Regions from separate parts of the Solidesulfovibrio fructosivorans JJ] genome, predicted to be linked through region 3. Evidence: riboswitches for the same ligand, from Rfam matches in the RefSeq annotation. Region 3 holds a riboswitch; each other region holds the start of a gene.
What was found. A riboswitch is a leader RNA that binds a small molecule or an ion and turns the genes downstream of it on or off. The one in region 3 is predicted to bind cobalamin.
Positions count from the first base shown of each region.

Region 1: linked by a shared signal. The riboswitch ahead of DESFRDRAFT_RS20410 (ribonucleoside triphosphate reductase) and the one ahead of DESFRDRAFT_RS10410 (TonB-dependent receptor plug domain-containing protein) in region 3 are both predicted to bind cobalamin.
Region 2: linked by a shared signal. The riboswitch ahead of DESFRDRAFT_RS12425 (sirohydrochlorin cobaltochelatase) and the one ahead of DESFRDRAFT_RS10410 (TonB-dependent receptor plug domain-containing protein) in region 3 are both predicted to bind cobalamin.

Region 1 covers NZ_AECZ01000066.1:181-5,740, reverse strand. Annotated here, with positions in the region: gene DESFRDRAFT_RS20410 (ribonucleoside triphosphate reductase) at 1-2,102, opposite strand, end outside; cobalamin riboswitch at 2,244-2,456, opposite strand; gene DESFRDRAFT_RS21665 (hypothetical protein) at 2,582-2,845, opposite strand; gene DESFRDRAFT_RS20400 (bifunctional homocysteine S-methyltransferase/methylenetetrahydrofolate reductase) at 3,113-4,945, opposite strand; gene DESFRDRAFT_RS20395 (UbiX family flavin prenyltransferase) at 5,014-5,560, opposite strand, start outside.
Region 2 covers NZ_AECZ01000016.1:79,472-87,146, forward strand. Annotated here, with positions in the region: gene selA (L-seryl-tRNA(Sec) selenium transferase) at 51-1,454, shown strand; gene DESFRDRAFT_RS12410 (aminopeptidase) at 1,542-2,975, shown strand; gene selB (selenocysteine-specific translation elongation factor) at 3,094-5,013, shown strand; gene DESFRDRAFT_RS12420 (hypothetical protein) at 5,470-5,826, shown strand; cobalamin riboswitch at 5,847-6,027, shown strand; gene DESFRDRAFT_RS12425 (sirohydrochlorin cobaltochelatase) at 6,150-7,037, shown strand; gene DESFRDRAFT_RS12430 (FecCD family ABC transporter permease) at 7,037-7,675, shown strand, end outside.
Region 3 covers NZ_AECZ01000012.1:80,489-88,163, forward strand. Annotated here, with positions in the region: gene DESFRDRAFT_RS21295 (adenosylcobinamide amidohydrolase) at 1-553, opposite strand, end outside; gene DESFRDRAFT_RS10410 (TonB-dependent receptor plug domain-containing protein) at 453-2,459, opposite strand; cobalamin riboswitch at 2,568-2,764, opposite strand; gene DESFRDRAFT_RS10415 (hypothetical protein) at 2,850-3,116, opposite strand; gene DESFRDRAFT_RS10420 (MarR family winged helix-turn-helix transcriptional regulator) at 3,630-4,094, shown strand; gene DESFRDRAFT_RS10425 (efflux RND transporter permease subunit) at 4,155-6,620, shown strand; gene DESFRDRAFT_RS10430 (outer membrane lipoprotein-sorting protein) at 6,685-7,518, shown strand; gene DESFRDRAFT_RS10435 (hypothetical protein) at 7,518-7,675, shown strand, end outside.

The DNA.
Region 1 (5,560 bases), on a different contig from region 3:
CGGTAGTAGCCCATGACCCGGGTCCATATCTCGCAGGCGCGGGTTTCGCCGGTCGCGGCGCAGCGCGGGCAGGTCTCGTGCTCGCCGACGAGGTAGCCGTGGACGTCGCAGATGGAGAAGGTGGGGGTCACGGTGATGTAGGGCAGGGCGAAGCGGGAGAGCGCCCGGCGCACCAGGTTTTTGCAGGCCTCGGCGCTGGAGATGCGTTCGCCCATGTAGAGGTGGAGCACCGTGCCGCCGGTGTATTTGCGCTGGAGTTCCTCCTGGCGCGAGAGCGCCTCGAAGGGGTCGCCGGTGAAGCCGACCGGCAGCTGGGACGAGTTGGTGTAGTAGGGCTTTTCCGTCGTGCCGGCCTGGATGATGCCGGGGAAGCGTTTGCGGTCCTCCTTGGCGAACCGGTAGGTGGTGCCTTCGGCCGGGGTGGCTTCCAGGTTGTAGAGATGGCCGGTCTGCTCCTGGAACTCGGTCATGCGCGCGCGCACGTGGTCGAGCAGGCGCACGGCCAGGGCGTGGCCGGCCGGGGTGGTGATGTTTTCGGCATCGGACGTGAAGTTGCGGATCATTTCATTGATGCCGTTGACGCCGATGGTGGAGAAGTGGTTGCGCAGCGACCCCAGGTAGCGCTTGGTGTAGGGGAAAAGCCCGGCGTCCATGCGCCGCGAGATTTCCTTGCGCTTGATCTCGAGGCTGGCCCGGGCGATGTCGAGCAGGGCGTCGAGGCGCGCGAGAAGTCCCGCTTCGTCGCCGCGATGGCGGTAGCCGAGCCGGGCGCAGTTGATGGTGACCACGCCCACGGAGCCGGTTTGCTCGGCGCTGCCGAAAAGGCCGTTGCCGCGTTTGAGAAGCTCGCGCAGGTCGAGCTGGAGCCGGCAGCACATGGAGCGCACCATGTTGGGCTCGAGGTCGGAATTCACGAAATTCTGGAAGTAGGGCAGGCCGTACTTGGCCGTCATCTCGAAGAGAATGTCGACGTTGGGCGACTCCCAGGGAAAATCCTTGGTGATGTTGTAGGTGGGGATGGGGAAGGTGAAGACCCGTCCCTTGGCGTCGCCGGCGGTCATGACGTCGATGTAGGCCCTGTTGATCATATCCATTTCGGCTTGGAGCTCGCCGTAGGTGAAGTCCAGCTCCTCGCCGCCGATGCGCGGATGCTGGCCGGCCAGGTCGTCCGGGCAGGTCCAGTCGAAGGTCAGGTTGGTGAAGGGGGTCTGGGTGCCCCAGCGCGACGGCACGTTCAGGTTGTAGATGAGCTCCTGGATGGACTGGCGCACCTCGGCGTAGTCGAGCTTGTCCTTGCGCACGAACGGGGCCATGTAGGTGTCGAAGGAGGAAAAGGCCTGGGCTCCGGCCCATTCGTTTTGCAGCGTGCCGAGAAAATTGACGATCTGTCCGACGGCGCTGGAAAGGTGGCGCGGCGGGTCGGCCTCCACCTTGTCCGGCACGCCGTTTAAGCCTTCCTCCAGCAGCGTGCGCAGCGACCAGCCGGCGCAGTAGCCGGCCAGCATGTCCAGGTCGTGGATGTGGAGGTCGCCTTCGCGGTGGGCGGCGCCCACTTCCGGCGGATAGACGTGGCTGAGCCAATAATTGGCCACCACCTTGCCCGAGACGTTCAAAATCAGCCCGCCGAGCGAATAGCCCTGGTTGGCGTTGGCGGCCACGCGCCAGTCATGGCGGTCGAGGTACTCGTTGATGGAGGCGGCCACGTCCACCACGGTCTTTTTGTCGTGGCGGAGCTTGGCCCGTTGTTCGCGGTAGACCGAATAGGCGCGCATGGTGCGGAAGTGGTTGGCGGAGATCAGCGCCTGTTCCACCACGTCCTGAATGCGCTCGATATCCGGAATCTGGCCGGCGAAGCGGTGGGAGAGCACCTTGACGGCCTGGGCCGTGAGCAACCGGGCTTCGGATTCGTCGAAGTCGCCGGTGGCCGCGCCGGCCCGGCGGATGGCGGAAAAGATTTTATCCGCGTCGAAGGGCACGACCTTGCCGTCGCGCTTTTTGATGCGCGCGGGCACGGCCACGGCGACGCGCGCCGATGCGGGCTGCTCGGCGGATTGCTCCAAGGTGTCGAAAGCAAGATCGGAACTGGTCATCGGTTCCAGCATGGCATTCCCTGCGACATCGCGTTCCCCCTATGCGACATCGAGACGGAACCGAGGAGAGACGCGCGGCCGCAAGCGCCACCCCATGCGCTGCGAGGCCGGTCCCCTCCCTCGAGGCTCCCTGGCGGTTCGTCCGCGAACAGGCTTCGCGGGCGGGCGCTGGCAGGTCTTCGGACTTGCGAACATGGCGGCCGGCAGGCCGGGTGCCTACTGTCCGCCGCTTCCCAGGCCGGGGGGCCCAGTGCTTCGTGGCGGAGGTCGTTTTCGCTTACCGCTGCGGGGCAGTCCCGGACTTGCACCGGGTTCTCTTTTGCAGCCCGTCCCGGGGGGACGGGCACCAGCGCTGCCATGGTATAGGGGGGGGCGGCCGGGAGAGTCAACCGGCCCCGAGGGACGCGAACGTCCGCTATCGGGCCCCGGCCGTGCCCTCCCGGCGCTTCAGGGCGATTTGAAAAAAAAATCCGTCGTCGGCGCGGCGTCACTCAGTGATCGTGGGTGTGGGGCTCGTGCTCGTGGTCCGGGTGGACATGGTCGTGAGGGCCGTGCTCGCCGGTATGCTGGTGTTCGTGCACGCCTTCCCCCGCGCCGTGCTCGTGGGGATGCTTGTGCTCGTGGGCATGCTCATGGCTGTGGACATGGACATGCTTGTGGGTGTGCTTGCCGATGCCGGGATGCTCGTGTTCGTGCTCGTGTTCGTGACTATGCTCATGGGTATGGTCATGGTGGTGTTCGTGGTCGCCTTGCATGATGGCTGCCTCCTTTTGTTATTTCATGAACCATTTCGCCGTCCCCGCCTAGACGGCATGTTTTTTTCCTCCCTCGCACAAGGCGCGCCCGTTCTCCGGGCCATGCGTTTCTCCCGGATATGAAACGAGGATGCGTACGCTTTTCAACTATCCATATTCGCCGGGGAAGCAACGGATGGGCCGTAATTTCCCGATTGCGGCGACGCGGTGCGCGAGTGGCGCGGCATGGGCCGCCTGTCGCAAGGAGGGGACGGCAACGAGGCGCTGTCAGGATGCGGGGACATCCCCCCGGGCCCGCCGGATGAGTTCGAGGGCCACGGCGTGGCGGTTGAAGGGCGGGATGAGGTAGATGCCGGCGAAATGCGGCAGGGCGTAGGCCATCAGCTCCCAGGCGATTTCCAACCCTTCCCGGGCCTCGCCGTCCCCGGCGGCGCGCAGGCGGTCGCGCACGTCCTCGGGAATGGAAATGCCCGGAAATTCGTTGTGCAGGAATTCCGCGTTGCGCAGGCTGGCCAGGGGCATGATGCCGAGAAAGATGGGGCAGGGGAAATCGCGCGTCTCTTCCAGGATCGCATCGACCTTCTCGCGCGAATACACGGGCTGGGTCAGGAAATAGGCGGCTCCGAGCTCCGCCTTGCGCCGCATGCGGCGCACCTGCATGGCCATGTTGCGGGTATTGGGATTGAACGCCGCGCCGATGCGGAAATTGGTCCGCAGCCGCATGTCCCGGCCCTGGGGATCCTGGCCCTTGTTGAAGCAGTCGAGCATGCCGATCAGTTCGTAGGAACGCACGTCGTAGACGCCGGACAAGCGTTCCTCGCCGCCGGAAGACGGCGGGTCGCCGGTGATCGCCAGCACGTTTTCCAACCCGAGGCAGGCCAGCCCCATGATGGTCGACTGCATGCCGATGAGGTTGCGGTCCCGACCCGTCAGATGGACGATGACCTCGACGTCGGTGCGGGCGCGGATCAGGTTGGCCAGGGCGATGTTGGACAGGCGGGGCGAGGCCAGGGGATTTTCCGCGATGGTGATGGCGTCCGCGCCGCCCGAGGCCAGGCTGGCCGCGCCTTCGAGGGTCCCCGACACGTCCAGGTGCTTGGGCGGGTCGAGTTCCACCAGGAACAGGGGACCCTTGCCCACGCGGTCGAGGAAGCACGGCCGGGGCTTGCCGGGCTGCCGGCCTGTCGCCGCCGTGTCCGGTCCCGGCGCGACGGCGGCCTGCCTGGGGGCTGTCCCGGCGCGGTGGGCCAGGGCCTGTCCCAGGGCGCGGATATGCTCCGGGCCCGTGCCGCAACAGCCGCCCAAAAGCCGCGCCCCGTGGTCCGCGCATTGGACGAGCACGCTCGCGAAATATTCCGGGGAGGAGGGGTACACCAGCCGGTCGCCCCGCCGTTCCGGGAAGCCGGCGTTGGGAAACACGGACAGCGGTCCTTCGAGGGGGCCGGCCGCCCGCAGGATGTCCAGCGCCCCTTGGGGGCCGCTGCCGCAGTTGAGCCCGACGATGTCCGCGCCTTCCCGGCGCAGAAGCCGCAGGCACTCGGCCATGGTGTGTCCGCTCAAGGACAGGCCCGTGCCGCCGAAGACGAATTGCGCCGCCACGGGCAGGGAGGTCGCGGACTTGGCCGCGTGCAGGGCGAGGCGCAGCAGCTCGAAATCGAAAAACGTCTCCAGCAACAGCAGGTCCGCGCCGCCTTCCGCCAGGGCCCTGGCCTGCTCGGCATAGAGGGCGGCGATTTCCGCCGGGTCCGGGGCCTCTTCCCGCATGCGCCCGAGGGGCCCCATGGCCCCGGCCACCCAGGCGTCATCCCCGGCGCAGGCCCGGGCCAGGGCCGCGCCCTGGCGGTTGATCTCCAGCACCTTGTCCGCCAGCTCGAACCGTTCCAGCTTCTTGCGGTTGGCCCCGAAGGTGTTGGTCTCGATGACCTCGGCTCCGGCGGCCAGATAGTCCAGGTGGATGGACCGGACCATCTCGGGGGCATCCAGATTGAGGGCGTCGAGGCAGGCCGTCGGGGCGGCGCCCCTGGCCAGCAGTTGCGTGCCCATGGCCCCGTCCGCAAGAACCGGCCGCTTGGCCAACGTCGTGAGAAGGTCGTGTCGCATGGCAGTGATTTCCTGGGATTATGCGTGGAAAAGCGCTGGGGAAAAACGCGGGCGTCCCGCCTGCCGCCTCAACCCTCGCGGCCGTCCCAGCGGTGGAAAAGGGTGTGGGCGATGCCGAGCTGGTCCAGGATCTTGCCCACGGTCTGGTCCACGATGTCCATGATGGTGCGCGGGTCGTGGTAGAACGACGGGGCCGGGGGCAGGATGACGCCGCCCATTTCGGTCACGGCCGTCATGTGGCGCAGATGTCCCAGGTGCAGCGGCGTTTCGCGCGGCACCAGCACCAGCTTGCGCCGTTCCTTGAGGGTCACGTCGGCGGCCCGGGCCAGGAGGTTGTCGCCCAGGGACAGGGCGATCTGGGCCAATGTCTTCATGGAGCAGGGCACGACCACCATGCCGTGCACGGGAAACGAGCCGCTTGAGACCGCCGCCGCCAGATTGTCGTGGGCATGGACCACATCGGCCAGGGCCGCGACCGCCTGGGCCGTGAAATCGGTCTCGTAGGCCAGGGTCGTGGCCGCGCCCCGGCTCAGGATGAGATGCGTTTCCACCCCGGCCACGCCGCGCAGCACCTCGAGCAGCCGGATGCCGTAGATCACGCCGCTTGCGCCGGTA
Region 2 (7,675 bases), on a different contig from region 3:
CGTTGCCGGAAGGCGCTGCGCACCGCCAACCCGAACTTCCCGGAAGCGCCGTGCAAAACCTCTTTCGCCTGCTGCCCGCCGTGGACGCGGTCCTGGCCGATCTGGCGGACATCCCCGACCTCGCCGATGCGCCGCGCCCGCTCGTGCACGATGCGGTCACGGATTTTCTCGACGGACTGCGCGCCGACATCAAGGCCGGCCGCATCACCGATCCCACCCAGCTCGCCCCCGAGGCGCTCACCGCCCAGTGCGCCCGGTTCGCCGTCGCCGCCTGCCGGCCCCATTTCCGGCGCGTGGTCAACGCCACGGGCGTGGTGGTGCACACCAACCTCGGCCGCTCGCTTCTGGCCGACGCCGCCATCGACGCCGCGGCCGCCGCCTGCCGGCGCTACTCCAACCTGGAATTCGACCTCGCCGCCGGCGAGCGCGGCAGCCGCTACAGCCACGTGGTGGACATCCTGCGCAAGCTCACCGGAGCCGAAGCGGCGCTCGTCGTCAACAACAACGCCGCCGCCGTGCTCATCGCCCTGGAAACTCTGGCCAAGGGCCGCGAGGCCATCGTCTCGCGCGGCCAGCTCGTCGAGATCGGCGGCTCGTTTCGCATCCCCGAGGTCATGGCCAAATCCGGGGCCATCCTGCGCGAGGTCGGGGCCACCAACCGCACCCATCCCCGGGACTACGAAAACGCCATCTCCGAGGACACGGCGCTTCTGCTCAAGGTCCACGCCTCCAACTATCGCATCATCGGATTCACCAAGGAAGTCTCGCTGCCCGAGCTGGTGGCCATCGGCCGCGCCCATGACCTGCCCGTGATGGAGGACCTCGGCAGCGGCAACCTGACCGATTTCGCCGGCATCGGGCTGCCCGGCGAACCGACGGTGCAGCAGGCCGTGGCCTCGGGCGCGGACATCGTGACCTTTTCCGGGGACAAGGTCCTCGGCGGGCCGCAAGCCGGCATCCTCGTGGGCAAGGCCCAATATATCGAGGCGATCCGCAAAAACCCGCTCAACCGGGCCGTACGCATCGACAAAATGACGCTCGCCGCCCTCGAGGCCACACTGCGCCTGTACCTCGATCCGCAAACCGCCAGAAAGGAAATCCCGACCCTGGCCATGATTACGGCCTCGCCCGAAGCGCTGGCCAAAAAGGCCCGGCGGCTGGCAGCGATCCTCAAAAAATCCCTGGCCGGACGTTACGCCGTCAAAGCCCTGCCCGGCGCCTCGCGAGTCGGAGGCGGCGCCTTTCCGGAACACGACCTGCCGACCACCCAGGTCTCCTTGACGCCCCTTGCCGGCGCGCCCTCGCCGGACGCCCTGCGCGAACGGCTGCTCGTCACCGATCCGCCGCTTATCGGGCGCATCGAGGGCGACGCCTTTCTCCTGGACCCGCGCACCCTGGCCGACGATGAACTGAAGCTCGTGGCCCGGGTGCTGGACGAGGCCCTGGCCGGCTGAGCCCGCCCGCGCGGACCGGGGGCTTCCCACCGGGGACTTCGACGCTTACTATGTTGCCATTGTCATTTTTGAAGGAGCCTTAGCGTCATGACCGATTTGAGCGAAACGAAAAACAACGCCTCCTCCCACGCCATCGAGGCCAAAAGCTGCTGGGAAACCTACGCCTCCCCCGAACAGCGCGCCGCCATGCGGGAGCTGGCCGACCGCTACATCGCCTTTCTTTCCGCCTGCAAGACCGAACGCGAAACCGTCGCCTACGTGCGCAAGGCGCTCGCCGACGCGGGCTTTGTCGAATCTCCGGATGGGGAATTCGCCGCCGACGCGGTCTTTCGCGTCATGAAGGGCAAGACGGTGTTCATCGCCCGCAAGGGCAAAAAGCCCCTGCGCGAGGGCTTCCGGCTGATCGGGGCCCACTGCGACACGCCGCGCATCGACCTCAAGCAGCATCCGCTCTACGAAACCTGCGGCGTGGCCCAGCTCAAGACCCACTACTACGGCGGCATCCGCAAGCACCAATGGCTGGCGCGGCCGCTGGCCCTGCACGGCGTGGTGGCCAAAAAGGACGGCACGGTCATCCCGGTGACCATCGGCGAGGACGCCTCCGATCCGGTTTTCGCCATCCCGGACCTGCTGCCGCATCTGGCCTACAAGCAGGTGGAGCAGAAGCTTTCCGACGCCTTCGAGGCGGAAAAACTCAACATCCTGATCGGCCACACCCCGGAAGCCTCCCCCGAGGCCGAAACGGAAGGCGGCGAGAAAAAAGAGCCCAAGGACCCGATCAAGTCCAAGGTGCTTTCGCTGCTCTACGACAAGTACGGCATCGAGGAAGCCGACCTCTACAGCGCCGAGTTGCAGGCCGTTCCGGCCGGACCGGCCCGCCCCGTGGGCCTCGACAAGGCCCTTATCGGCGGCTACGGCCAGGACGACCGGGTGTGCGTGTTCACGGCGCTCTCCGCCCTGCTCGAGGACCCGACGCCGGAGCACACCCAGATCGTGCTGTTCTGGGACAAGGAGGAGATCGGCTCCGAAGGTTCGACAGGGGCCAAGTCGCGCTTTTTCGAGTACTGCCTGGAAGACCTGATCGACGCCTGGGACCCGGGCGCGCGCAAAAGCCGGGTGCTGGCCGCCGGCAAGGCCCTGTCCTCCGACGTGCATGCCGCCCTTGACCCGGACTATCAGGACCTGCACGAAAAGCTCAATTCCGCGACGCTTGGCTACGGGCCGGTCTTTTGCAAGTTCACCGGGCACCGGGGCAAGGTCGGGGCCAACGACGCCCATCCGGAGTACGTGGCCTGGCTGCGCAACCTCCTCGACGGCGCCGGCATTCCCTGGCAGATGGCCGAACTCGGCAAGGTGGACCTCGGCGGCGGCGGCACGGTGGCCAAGTTCCTGGCCGTCTACGGCATGGACATCATCGACTTCGGCCCGGCCGTGCTCAGCATGCACAGCCCCTTCGAGATCACGAGCGAAGCCGACGTCTACACCGCCGTGCTGGCTTACAAGGCTTTTCTTTCGAGCTAATCGCTCCCTCGTCCAGGGGGCTTTCCCTTAAATGGGGTGGTCCAGGAGGGGCCCGCGGCCCCTCCTGGCCGCCGGAGGCTCCTCTCCACAACCACCCCAACCAAGGAGCGCACCATCCATGCCAGTCATCATGGGGACGGCCGGGCACATCGACCACGGCAAGACGACGCTGATCAAGGCGCTCACTGGCATCGACTGCGACCGGCTGGCCGAGGAGAAAAAGCGCGGCATCACCATCGAGTTGGGCTTCGCCTTCATGGACCTGCCGGACGGGGCGCGGCTCGGCATCATCGACGTGCCGGGGCATGAGCGCTTCGTCAAAAACATGGTGGCCGGCGCGGCGGGCATCGATTTCGTGACGCTCGTCATCGCCGCCGACGAAGGCGTCATGCCCCAGACCCGCGAGCATCTGGACATCTGCACCCTGCTCGGCGTTTCGGCCGGGGTGGTGGCCCTGACCAAAGCGGACATGGTGGACGCGGACTGGCTGGAGATGGTCACGGACGACGTGCGCGCGGCGCTTGCCGGCTCGTTCCTGGCCGACGCCCCCATTTTTCCCGTCTCGTCCCACACCGGGGCCGGCCTGCCCGAGTTGCGCGGGGCCCTGGCCGAGCTGGCCGCCAATTTCGCGCCGAAGCGGCGTTCCGATCTGGCCCGGCTCCCCATCGACCGCGTTTTCACCCTCAAGGGCCACGGCACCGTGGTCACGGGCACGCTCATTGCCGGCACGTTCGCGGTCGGCGACGAGGTGCGGCTTTTCCCCTCGGACAAGCGCAGCAAAATCCGCAGCCTGCAATCCCACGGCGAACCCGTGGAAGTCTCGCCGGCCGGACGGCGCACGGCCGTCAACCTGGCCGGGCTCGAGGTGGAGGACGTGGAGCGCGGCGAGGTGCTGGCCCGGCCGGGCACGCTTTTCCCTGAGAACGCCTGGGAGGTGGAGCTTTCCTGCCTGGCCTCGGCCCCGCGCGGCATCAAGCACCGCACCGAAGTGCATTTCCACCACGGCACGCGGGAAGTCCTGGCCCGGGTGCATCTGCTCGACCGCGACAAGCTGGAGCCCGGCGAGACGGCCGTGTGCCAGATCCGCTTTCCCGAGCCCCTGGCCGGGGTCTACGGCGACCGGGTGGTCATCCGCTCGGGCGCGCCGCTTCGCACCATGGCCGGCGGACGCATCCTTTCGCCCCTTGCCCGCAAGGTCAAACGCTTCGACGCCGACGCGGCCGCCACCTTTGCCGCCCTGGCCACGGCCGAGGGACCGGAACTCGTCGCCCTGCGACTGGCCCGGGCCGGCACCGAGGGACTGGGCTTCGCCCGGCTGATGACGCTCACCAACCTCGAATCCAAGGCCCTGGACAAGGCGCTTTCCGGGCTGTGCGACAAGGGCGCGGCAGCGCTTGTCGACCGCGAAGGCAAGGAAGGACGCCATTTCGTCCACGGCGACGTCGTCGCCGCCCTGACGCGATCGCTTGCCGATTTCGTGGCCGCCTACCACAAGCGCGAACCGCTGAAACTCGGCATTTCGCGCAGTGAGCTGGCCTCCACCTGGGGCAAGGCGCTTGCTCCCAAGCTTTTCCATTTCGTGGTCGAGCGGCAGCTTCGTGCCGGCAAGCTCGCCACCGAGCAGGACGTGCTGCGCCTGCCCGACCACAAGGTCTCGCTCGCCTCGGACCAGGCCAAGCTGCGCGAAACGCTCCTGGCCGCCTACCGCGCCGGCGGCCTCACTCCGCCCAACGTCAAGGATATCCTGGAGCCCCTGGACCTCACCTTCAAAGAGGCCCAGCCCGTCTACAAGGTGCTCTTAGACGAAGGGCTCCTCGTCAAGGCCCAGGAGAACATGTATTTCTGCGCCGAGGCCATAACGGGGCTCATTGAGAAGGTGCGCGCCTACTACGCCGCCGGGGCCACGGACATGGGGCCGGCGGAATTTCGGCAACTGACGGGCCTGTCCCGCAAGTTCCTCATCGCCCTGCTCGAATACCTGGACAAGGAAAAGGTGACCGTGCGCGTCGGCGACAAGCGCCAGTTGCGCGGGAAATAAGGAAAAGGGAAAGAGGAGGGGGAGTGCCTCCGGCGGCTAGGGGGAAACTTTTTGAAAAAAGTTTCTCCCTGGACCCCCTTCAAAAACTTTCAAAGGGGATATGGGGGGTACCGGAGGCATCGCGGAAGAGGGGAAACGCTCTTGCCGCGCGGAGAAGGGAAATAACTCCGGAAAAGGCGCGGATGGCCAGGGTATCGCTGGGAAGGTTTTTGGGAAAAACGGCAAAACGGCGGGAAGCCGCAGCCGCCCGCCGTGAAAAATCTGGCTGACCAGAAGCCGGTGCTACCAGTCCTGGTCCTCGGGCTTGGCTTCCTGCTGCGCCTTGATGACCCGAAGGGCGATGAACACGGAAATAAAGCCGAACAGCACGATGAGACCGGAGAAATCGAATGTCACGGTGAACCTCCCCCGACGGATGTATTTCGTGAAAAAAATCTTTAACCCCAAAGAGAAGTGATGTCCAGATACCCATGCCGGCCGCGTCCGTTCCCGGCCCTTCTGGCCCTGCTCACGGCAATGGCCCTGTGCGCCGCCACGGCAATGGCCGGCGTCATCACCGTCAAGGACAACACCTACAGCCTCGACGGCGGCAGGCCCGTCACCGGGGCCTGGGAAGTGGCCGAAAAAATCGCCGTCGGCAAGGACGTGGCCATCGTGGTCATGGAGGACAAGGCCAACCCGACCACCATCCAGATCCTGCTCCAGCTCCTGGAGAGCCTCCACGTGCCCACGCTGCTCACCAAGCGGGCCGACTTCAAGCCGCTGGTCGACCGGGGCGTGCTCAAGCCGACCCGCACCCCGACGTATCCTTGACAGCCGCACCCGCCCCCGGTACTGCGCGGAAACGATCGGGTGCCCACATGGGCTCAATAGGGAATCCCGTTTAATTCGGGAGCGGTCCCGCCGCCGTATGTCCCCACAGTCGGCTTCCTCGCGCGCCACTGGGAAGAACTTCCCGGGAAGGCCGGAGCCGATGGGACGAGCCGGAAGACCTGCCCGGTCGATCACAGGCCAACCCGTCGGCAACGAGGGCTTTTGCCGGCCGGGCGTAAGGACCGGGACGTCGACCCGTAGCGCGGGGACTTCCCGCCGTCCTTTTTTATCAAGAGCCCTCCATGCCCGTGGAGGTTTTCCCCATGCTCCGTTTTTCGCGAGCGCTTTTCGCATTGTGGCTGTGCCTGGCCATGGCCGCTCCGGCCCTGGCCGGCCATGAGGCCAAGAAGCAACCCCAAAAGGCCATTGTCGTGGCCGCCTTCGGCACTTCCGTGCCCGAGGCCGCGCCGGCCATCCAGAAAATGGTCGAGCGCGTCAAGGCCGCCTATCCCGGCGTGCCGGTGTCCCTTTGCTACACCGCCTCCATGATCCGCCACAAGCTGGCCAAGCAAGGCAAGGCCGTGCCGCCCTCCCCGGCCGAAGCCCTGGCCGTGCTGCCCGACAAGGGCGTCACCGACGTGGCCCTTTTCTCCCTGCAAACCATTCCCGGCCACGAATACGACGATCTCGTGCGTCTGGCCGAGGCCTTCTCCGGCCTGCCCAAGGGGCTGACCCACGTGTCCGTCAGCGCCCCGCTGCTTTACGCCAAGGAGGATTTCCCGCGCGTGGCCAAGGCGCTCCTCGCTTCGGCCCCCAAGGACCGCAAGCCCGGCGAGGCGCTCGTCTTCGTCGGCCACGGCACCGACCACCCGGCCAACATGGCCTACCCGGCCCTGCAATACACCCTGTGGCAGCTCGACCCCAATGCCTTCGTGACCACGGTCGAAGGCACGCCGAGCTTCGAGGACCTTATCGCGGAGCTCAAAAAGCGCGGCATCAAAAAGGCCTGGCTCATGCCCATGTTCGCCGTGGCCGGGGACCATGCCCACAACGACATGGCCGGCAAGGAAAAGGACTCCCTGGCCTCGCAGCTCGCCGCCGCCGGCATCGCCGCGACGCCCCAGATGCAGGGCAACGGCGATCGTGACGCCGTGGCCGCCATCTGGATGGACCACCTGAAAAAGACCGTGGACGCCCTGCCCGGAAAATAATGCCCCGAAACCGCTTACAAGGCGCGGGACCGCGTGCCCTGCTCCCGGCTCTGGCCGGGCTGGCCGCCCTGGCGACGGCCTGCCTGGCCGGGGCCTATCCGGCCGGTCCGGGCCAGGTGGCCGCTGTCCTCGGCCGGGCCATGGGACTGCCCGTGACCGCGCCGGCCGATCCGGCGCTCACGGCCGTGGTGCTCGACCTGCGCTTATGGCGGGGCGTGCTGGCCTACGGCGTGGGCGCGGCCCTGGCCGTGGCCGGTGGGGTGTTCCAGGGAGTGCTGCGAAATCCCCTGGCCGATCCCTTCACCCTTGGCGTCTCTGGCGGCGCGGCCTTCGGCGCGGCCCTGTCCCTGACGCTCGGGCTTGCCGCCGCCTCGGGAAGCGTCATCGCCACCCCGCTTTGCGCCCTGGCCGGAGGAGGCGCGGCCCTGGCCTTCGTGCTGGCCCTGGCCCGGGCCTGCGGCGGGTTGCGCCGGGAGACGGTGGTTTTGGCCGGCATCATCGCCGCCACCTTTCTTTCGGCCCTGCTCTCGCTCACCAAGGCGCTCAACGAGGAATCCGTGGCCGGCATCGTCTTTTGGATCATGGGCGGCTTCCAGGGACGGGGCAAAGCCGAGCTGGCGCTTTTCCTGCCCTGTTTT
Region 3 (7,675 bases):
CCAGGATATTGATAGTACCCGCCGGCAATGCGTGGTCGTTCTTCTCCTGGTAGTCGGCCCTGTCTCCGGCCCGTCTGGCGTTGGCCAGGCCAGCCGTCAATATGACCCCCACAGCCACTCCAGCCTCATTGCGCCACGCCCAACGACAGGAATCCATAGAGGCAGCGGTCATCATGCCAATGGTCGGGCTAGACCAGTGGTGTTCGCGACAATACCGATCAAGGGTCGTCTCGGGAGGTGGATACTCACTCGGAGCGCGTGACCCGTCCTCATGAACGCGAAGGATGAACATATTCCTGGCCCTGGTCAGGCCTCCTCCAAGAGGGGACCAGCCACACGTCCGCCACCACCCCGGCAATATCAAGCGCACATAGTGGTCTGTGCGCTCCAGACTCAGGTCGGCCAATTCCGGGGGGGCCCCGGGGATTGCCGTCACGGGCCGATCCGCCGGCTTAGAATTCGTAGCGGACCCCGACACCAAACGTCCTCCCAGGCATGGGATAACCATCGACATAACTGTACCGTTCATCACCGAGATTGTTTGCAAACACATACGTCTCCAGTTTTTTGGCTGGACGTATGGAGAGTCTAGCATTCATGACGAAAAATGGGTCTTTGTCCACGACCTTGCCATAGTTGGCGGAATGCGTATCCCAGTCATACACCTTCTGGGGCCCCTGCCACTGCCCGTTCAGGTTGAGGGTGACCCGGGAGTCAAATCCGAACTGCACACCAGGGTTCAAGCTGTATTCCGACAGATTGAGTACCGTGTCCGTCCCGCGCGCGCTGACCAGCTTGGAATCCTCGACCTTGCGCTGAGCATACCAGATCCAATTCAGAAAGGGGGTCACCGACAAGCGATGGCTGCCAATGTCGAACTTGTGGCTGTACCGGGTGAACCCTTCCAGACCGGCGAGTTGCGAACCAGCGGAATTGATCCAGGTTTGCCAATAGGGGTTACCGTTGACTGTGGTTGAGGTCGTGGTGATGGCATCGGTGTAGAGCGTGTAGAAATAGGTTCCGGAGATTTCCAATCCCTTCCAGTTGATGTCGAGCCCTCCTTCCCAGGTCGTGCTCGTCTCCGGGGTCAGATTGGCATTGCCGATGTAATTGCTCCAGGAATCATGGTAACGGCCGCAGAATTTATAGGCATCCGGTGGCGTGAAGGCCGAGCCGGCCGACGTCCGCAAGGTCAGCCAGGACAGCGTTCGCCAGGTGATGCCGCCCCGCCAGCTCAGGTGGTCCATGGTGCGTGGCTGGGTGGTGGCATCGGTGAAGCTGTCATTGTCGAGAATACGCAGGTTGTACTGATCATAACGCAGGCCGGCCAGGAACGTGAAGTCGCCGATATCAACCTTCTCTTCTCCATAAATGGACAAGTTTTCGTAGTTGGAGTCGGGGGCGTAGACACCGTCGCCATCACGATGCTCCCTGATGTCGCGATATTGCCCGCCGATGGTAAAGCGCCCCAGAGAGAAGGTGGGCACGGAAACGCGCCCATCAATCCCAACCTGATTCGTGGTGAAGGAGGAGCGTTCGTAATAGGGCGTATCGGTGTTGGCATAATCATGCTCGTTGACCCAGGTCGCCAAGCGCCATTGCACATTGCGAGACTCGGTTGCCCCATCATAGATGGCGGCAAAATTTTTCATGGCGTCCTGAATCCTGGCCGTGTGGGTGGGCGAATAGGTCGGACCGGGATCACCCATGTTCCAGGCGTTGAAATAGTTCCCGAAGAGATGGAAGGTATGGTTTTCAACCGGAGTCATGGTCACGGTTCCGGAGGTGGCGAGATCATGATAATCGGTGTTGCGGTACCGCCAACCGCCGCTTGCGTCGTATTGCTCCACAGTGGTGACCCGTCCGGCCAGGGAAAAACCCAATCGACTGTCCTGGGTCCCCCCCTGGGCGGAGGCCTTGGGCTGGAAGCGGTTGAAGCTGCCGTACTCGGCCTCGACAGAGCCGGAGGGGGTACCTTTTCCACGCTTGGTGATGATGTTTATTACCCCGCCCATGGCCGAGGCCCCGTACAGGACCGAACCGGGACCGCGCATGATTTCCACGCGTTCCACGTTGCCAAGGGGTATCAAGGTGAGATTTCCGGACCCGAAGGGATTGCCGTCCACCAGCACCAGTGTCTTGGCATCCATGTTCGCCCCGGGTGAATCGTAGGTGTTGAAGCCACGGAGACTGAACCCCATGTAGGCCCCGGGATACTGAACGACCGTGCCCGGCGATTTTTGGATGATTAATTCGCTCAGGGTATCCACGCCGAGTTGATCAATGTCGTCACGGCTGAGGACCTCGACATGAACAGGCACTTCCCTGGCCGGAGCTGGCGTCGCCGTGGCCGTGACCAACACCTCGGGAAGGTTATAGGAGTTCTCTTGGGTGTCAGCCGCCAGTCCCAGGGACGGCAAGGCCAGGGCCACAGCCCAAAAGACCAGTAAGCAACGCATAAAAAAACCTCCTGCTTCGTGAAAGAAGAGGAGGGCCCGAGGAAACACAGAGACGACACTCCATCAATCAGACGGGGTGTCGTCCATGGGTTGGCTCTGCCTCGAAGCCCACCATGAATCTCGCAGGCTGGTCTCCCGGCTCAAGGATCGTCCTACTCGCCGCGCCTTCCCATCCGCGCCTTTTGCGTGGACAGTGGCGGTGTGCGGTTTTCGTCCCCTTTCACGGTTGCGGGCCAGCGCCGGTTTTTCACCGGACTTCCCACTTAGCCGCATCGGTGCTGCGGACCTGCAAGATCAACAATGCGGAGTAGCTGCCTGCTTTATATGGATGTTGTCAAGTCGATTCACGTTTTGGAAACAACCACATCCCTGAACGCGGCATGCCATTTCTCAAATGTAAAGGAGGAGGCGCCTATCACCGCGTGATGTCAAACCGGATCGGCAGGATGACCCACACAGCCCTCCCCCGGACATCTTGGCGATGTTGTCCCCCATGGTCTTCTTCATGGTGGCCGGGGAAGTATTCTTCTTCACTTCCTCAAAGGACTCGGGGATACCACCCGTCCCCCCAGTGCAACCATGGAACTCGCGCAGCGTCATGTCGAACGAAAACTCGTCCACGCTCAAATCATCGTCCAGCAGCGGCTTCAGGTCCAACGGCTCCTTCGGTCCGCCAGAGGGACTGCCGGGATTGTAGTGTTTCGCATTGGTGGGTTCCGGGTCAGGGGGGGGCCTTCACCAGTAGAACCGGGGCCACCCGTACCGATGATGTCCCGGACAAAGTCTGTAGGGCTGGGGGGCATTGCTGTCCTTGGAGTGGCGCGCCTTCATCGCAAGCATCTCTTCAATGTCCGCGTTGGTAATGATCTCGCCACACAGCCGTCGGATAACGCCGAAAACGGAAGTGACGCAGAAAACATCCCATCAGGTCCAGATCCATGGCCGGCTCGCCTTTGGGGCGGTGGTGTCAAGTCGACCTCGCCAGCCCGGGGAGGACGAGCGCTTGGCGGTCCGTCCAATTATTCGCGACACCTTCGGTGCCCAGCGACGAGGGGCACGGAAGGCAGGGCGCGCAGGGTTGACAACATGGTTTAGCTAATTTACCGTTTGACGCAATCGAGGTTCACCCGGAAGTCGGGCAGGGGATATCAGGCGGTTTTGCGAGGCGATATGGAAACAAAGGACGATCTCATCCTGGGCACGGTGCGCCAATTCCAGCGCGTGGCCGCCAAATACGCCCGCATCGAGGAGCTGCCGATCCCGGTCGAGGACGGCATCGAGGTCACGACCCGGGAGGCCCATACCATCGAGGCCGTGGGCAACCGGAAGCAGATGAGCGTCACCGACGTGGCCAACGCCTTCGGCATCACCAAGAGCGCGGCCTCTCAGATGGTTTCCAAGCTGTGCGACAAGGGTTTTCTCGAGAAAAAACAGGCCCCGCACAGCAACAAGGAATTCCAGCTGACGCTCACGCCCCTTGGCCGAAAGGCCTTTGAGGCCCATGCGCGTTTCCATGGAGAGGACAAGGAGGCCTTGATGGAACGGCTTCGTGGCTATTCCCTGTCCCAGATCGCTACGATTTCCGTGTTGCTCGAGGCCATCGGGGAAGTCATGGACAATCGGTTGTCCCGGTAGGCGGGGTATTTTTTTTCACTCTAAGGTTAAGCAGCTTAACTAAAGACGCAGGAGTATCCCATGAAAAGATTTCGGGCCGCGCTCGTGAACTTCGCGGTCGAGCATTCCAAACTGGTCGCTTTGGGGCTTTTGGCGACCATGGTCTTTTTCGCCGCGTTCTTTCCGAACATGACTATGGACACGGACCCGGAAAACATGCTGGAGCCCACGGAACCCGCGCGGGTCTTCCACAACGCCGCCAAAAAACGCTTCGACTTGAGCGAAACCATCGTGGTCGGCGTCATCAAGGAAGATGACCCCAACGGCGTGTTCAATCCCCGGACCCTGGCCCATGTTTACGAACTGACCCGGTTCGCCAAAACCCTTCGTTTTGCCGATCCAGAACACCCCGGCAAAACCACGGGCGTCATCGAAGTGGACATGGTCGCGCCTTCGGTGGTGGACCACATGCACCAGGCCGGGCCGGGCACCATCGTCTTCGACTGGCTTATGCAACGTCCGCCGGCAACACAGGCCGAGGCCTTGGCCGTACGCGATAGGGCCCTGTCCAATCCGCTGCTCGTCGGCCAGATGGTTTCGGCCGACGGCAAGGCGCTGTGCCTGTACCTGCCGCTGACGGACAAGCTTTTAAGCTACAAGGTCTATACGGCGCTGCAAGAGAAGATACGGGAGTTCGGCGGCTCCGAGGATTGGCATATCGCCGGCCTGCCCGTGGCCGAGGGGGCCATCGGCGTCGAGATGTTCAGCGAGATGGTTGTGGCCTCGCCGCTGACCATGGCGCTTATTTTCGGCATGCTCTACGCGATGTTTCGCAAATGGAGCCTGGTCATCCTGCCCATGCTCATCGCCTCGGTGACGGTGGTGGCAACTCTGGGCTCCATGATCGCCCTGGGCTTTCCGGTGCATATCTTAAGTTCCATGCTGCCTATTTTCCTGATGTCCATCTCCATCTGTGACTGTATCCACGTGCTTTCGGAGTTTTTCGATGTCTACACCGTGGAAAAAGGGCGCAAGGAAAGCATCAAGGAGGTCATGCACACCCTTTTCATGCCCATGCTCTACACTTCGCTGACTACGTCGGCCGGTTTCTTCTCCTTTGTCACCACGGACATTCCCCCGGCCAGGGTTTTCGGCGCCTTCGTCGGTGTCGGCGTCCTTTTTGCCTGGATCATCACCATTCTCTTCGTCCCAGCCTATATCATGCTGCTGCCTGAACGCATGCTCCGCAATTTCGGCTTGGCCGCGCATTGTGGGGACAAGGAATCCTTTCTCACGCGAGCACTGCATCGGCTGGGAGAATTGGCCTGCCGACGGTCCAAGACGGTTCTGGCCTTGTTTGTGGCCTGCGCCGCCCTTTCCGTCTGGGGCATGTCGCAAATCAACATCAACGACAACTATGCCAAACGCTTTGCCGTGGGCCATCCCATCCGCGAGGCGGACACGGCGCTCAACAGGCATTTCGGCGGCACCTATACGGCGTCCCTCGTGTTGGAGGGCAAAGACGGCAAAGAGATCTTCAAGCGCCCGGACGTCCTCGATTACATGGCGTCTCTGCAGGCCTGGCTGGTCAAAAACGGCTACATCGGCAAAAGCACTTCCCTGGCCGACATCGTGCGCAAGGTGCACCAGGAGCTCATCGACGGCCGCCCCGAGAACTTTCGGATACCGGCAAGCGCTCCGGCTGTCGCCGAATGCGTCATGCAGTATCAGCAAAGCCACAAGCCCCGCGACATCTGGCATTTCGTGACGCCGGGCTTCGATGCGGCCAACATCTTCATGCAGTTTCAAAGCGGCGACAGCATGCGGACAGAGGAAGCCGTCCAGGCCATTGCCGGCTATATCGAAGCCCACAAACCGCCTGTCGACCTGTCGTACAAGTTCGCCGGCCTGCACTACATCAACTACATCTTTCAGGGGAAGATGTTCTGGGGGATGCTGGGGTCCCTGGGCGGGAGCTACGTCATCGTGCTGGCCATGATGGTCCTGCTTTTCCGCTCCATCATCTGGGGATTTCTCTGCATGATTCCCCTGACGCTCACCATCATGTTCATCTACGGTGCCCTCGGCTTTCTCGGCCTGGACTACGACATGCCCGTGGCCGTGCTCGGGGCCATCTCGCTTGGCATTGCCGTGGATTTCGCCATTCATTTCCTGGAGCGCAGCCGGCAGTTCACTGCGGAAACAGGCTCCTGGATAAAAGCCGCTCCCCGGATGTTCGGCGAGCCGGCCCGGGCCATCAGCCGCAACGTCATCATCATCGCCATCGGCTTTCTACCCATGCTGGTCGCCTCGCTCGTGCCCTACAAGACGACCGGCATCCTGCTTTTCTCCATCCTGACCATTTCCGGATTCGTCACGTTGGTGCTGCTGCCGGCGATTTTGACGATCGCCCAGGATTGGCTGTTTCGGGCCAGACGGTTCCGTGTCCAGGACAAGGTCGCAGCTCCGGATGACGACCCCGCCCTGGTCCTGGCCAGGACAGGCGATCCGAAACCCGATCCGGCAAACGGCATCGGGCGACAATAGGCTTCGTCGTCGGAGAAAAAGCAACGGCGCACAGGCCTACAAAACACCGTAAGGGAGATCGACCATGAAAATCGTATTTGGCTTCTTGTTGTTGTCACTGGCCCTGTTTGGCACTTCAGGCCGCGGCAACGCGAGCGACGACACCCCATCCATCGAAACCATCATCGCCAAATCAAACCATGCGTCCCTCTATCAGGGAACGGACTGCCAGGGGACGACAACCATGACCATCACCGACAAGCAGGGCCGCGTGCGCAAGCGCCAGTTCAACATGCTGCGCAAAAACGGCGATACCCAGGACAAGGAGCAGAAGTACTTCGTGTATTTCATCGAACCGTCCGATGTGCGCAAGATGGTCTTTATGGTGCACAAGCATGTCGGGGAGGGAAAAGACGACGATCGTTGGCTCTATATGCCGAGCCTTGACCTGGTCAAACGCATCGCGGCCAGCGACAAGCGCACCAGCTTCGTCGGTTCGGATTTTCTTTATGAGGACATCTCCGGCCGCAGCCCCGACGAGGATACCCATGCGCTGGTTGAAACAACGGACAAATTTTATGTCGTGAAAAACATTCCCAAAAAACCGGACGCCGTGGAGTTCGCCTTCTACGTCGCCCATATCGACAAGACGACCTTTCTTCCCATGAAGATCGAGTACTTCAAGGCGGAGGGCAAACCCTACCGGGCCATCGAGGTCTTGGCCGTCACGTCCGTGGGAGCCACGGAAAACGGGAAACAGGTCACCTATCCGACGGTTGTGCGCTCCGTGGCCAGGGACCTGGAAAGCGGTGGGCAGACGGAAATGGTGTTTGCCAACCCGCGCTACAACGCAGGGCTCACGGATGATCTTTTCACCGAACGCTATCTGCGGCGCGCACCCAAAGAGGTTCTGCAATAATGAACGCGCCCGTTTGGGCCGGGACCAGGCAGGGAATCCTTTCCTGCCTGGCCCTGGCGGCCTTTTGGCTGGCTTTTGCCGGCGACAGTCTGGCGGCGTCCCTTTGGGACCGGTTCAGCACGCCCGAGGTGCATGGTTTCCTGGAGGTCCGGGCCGG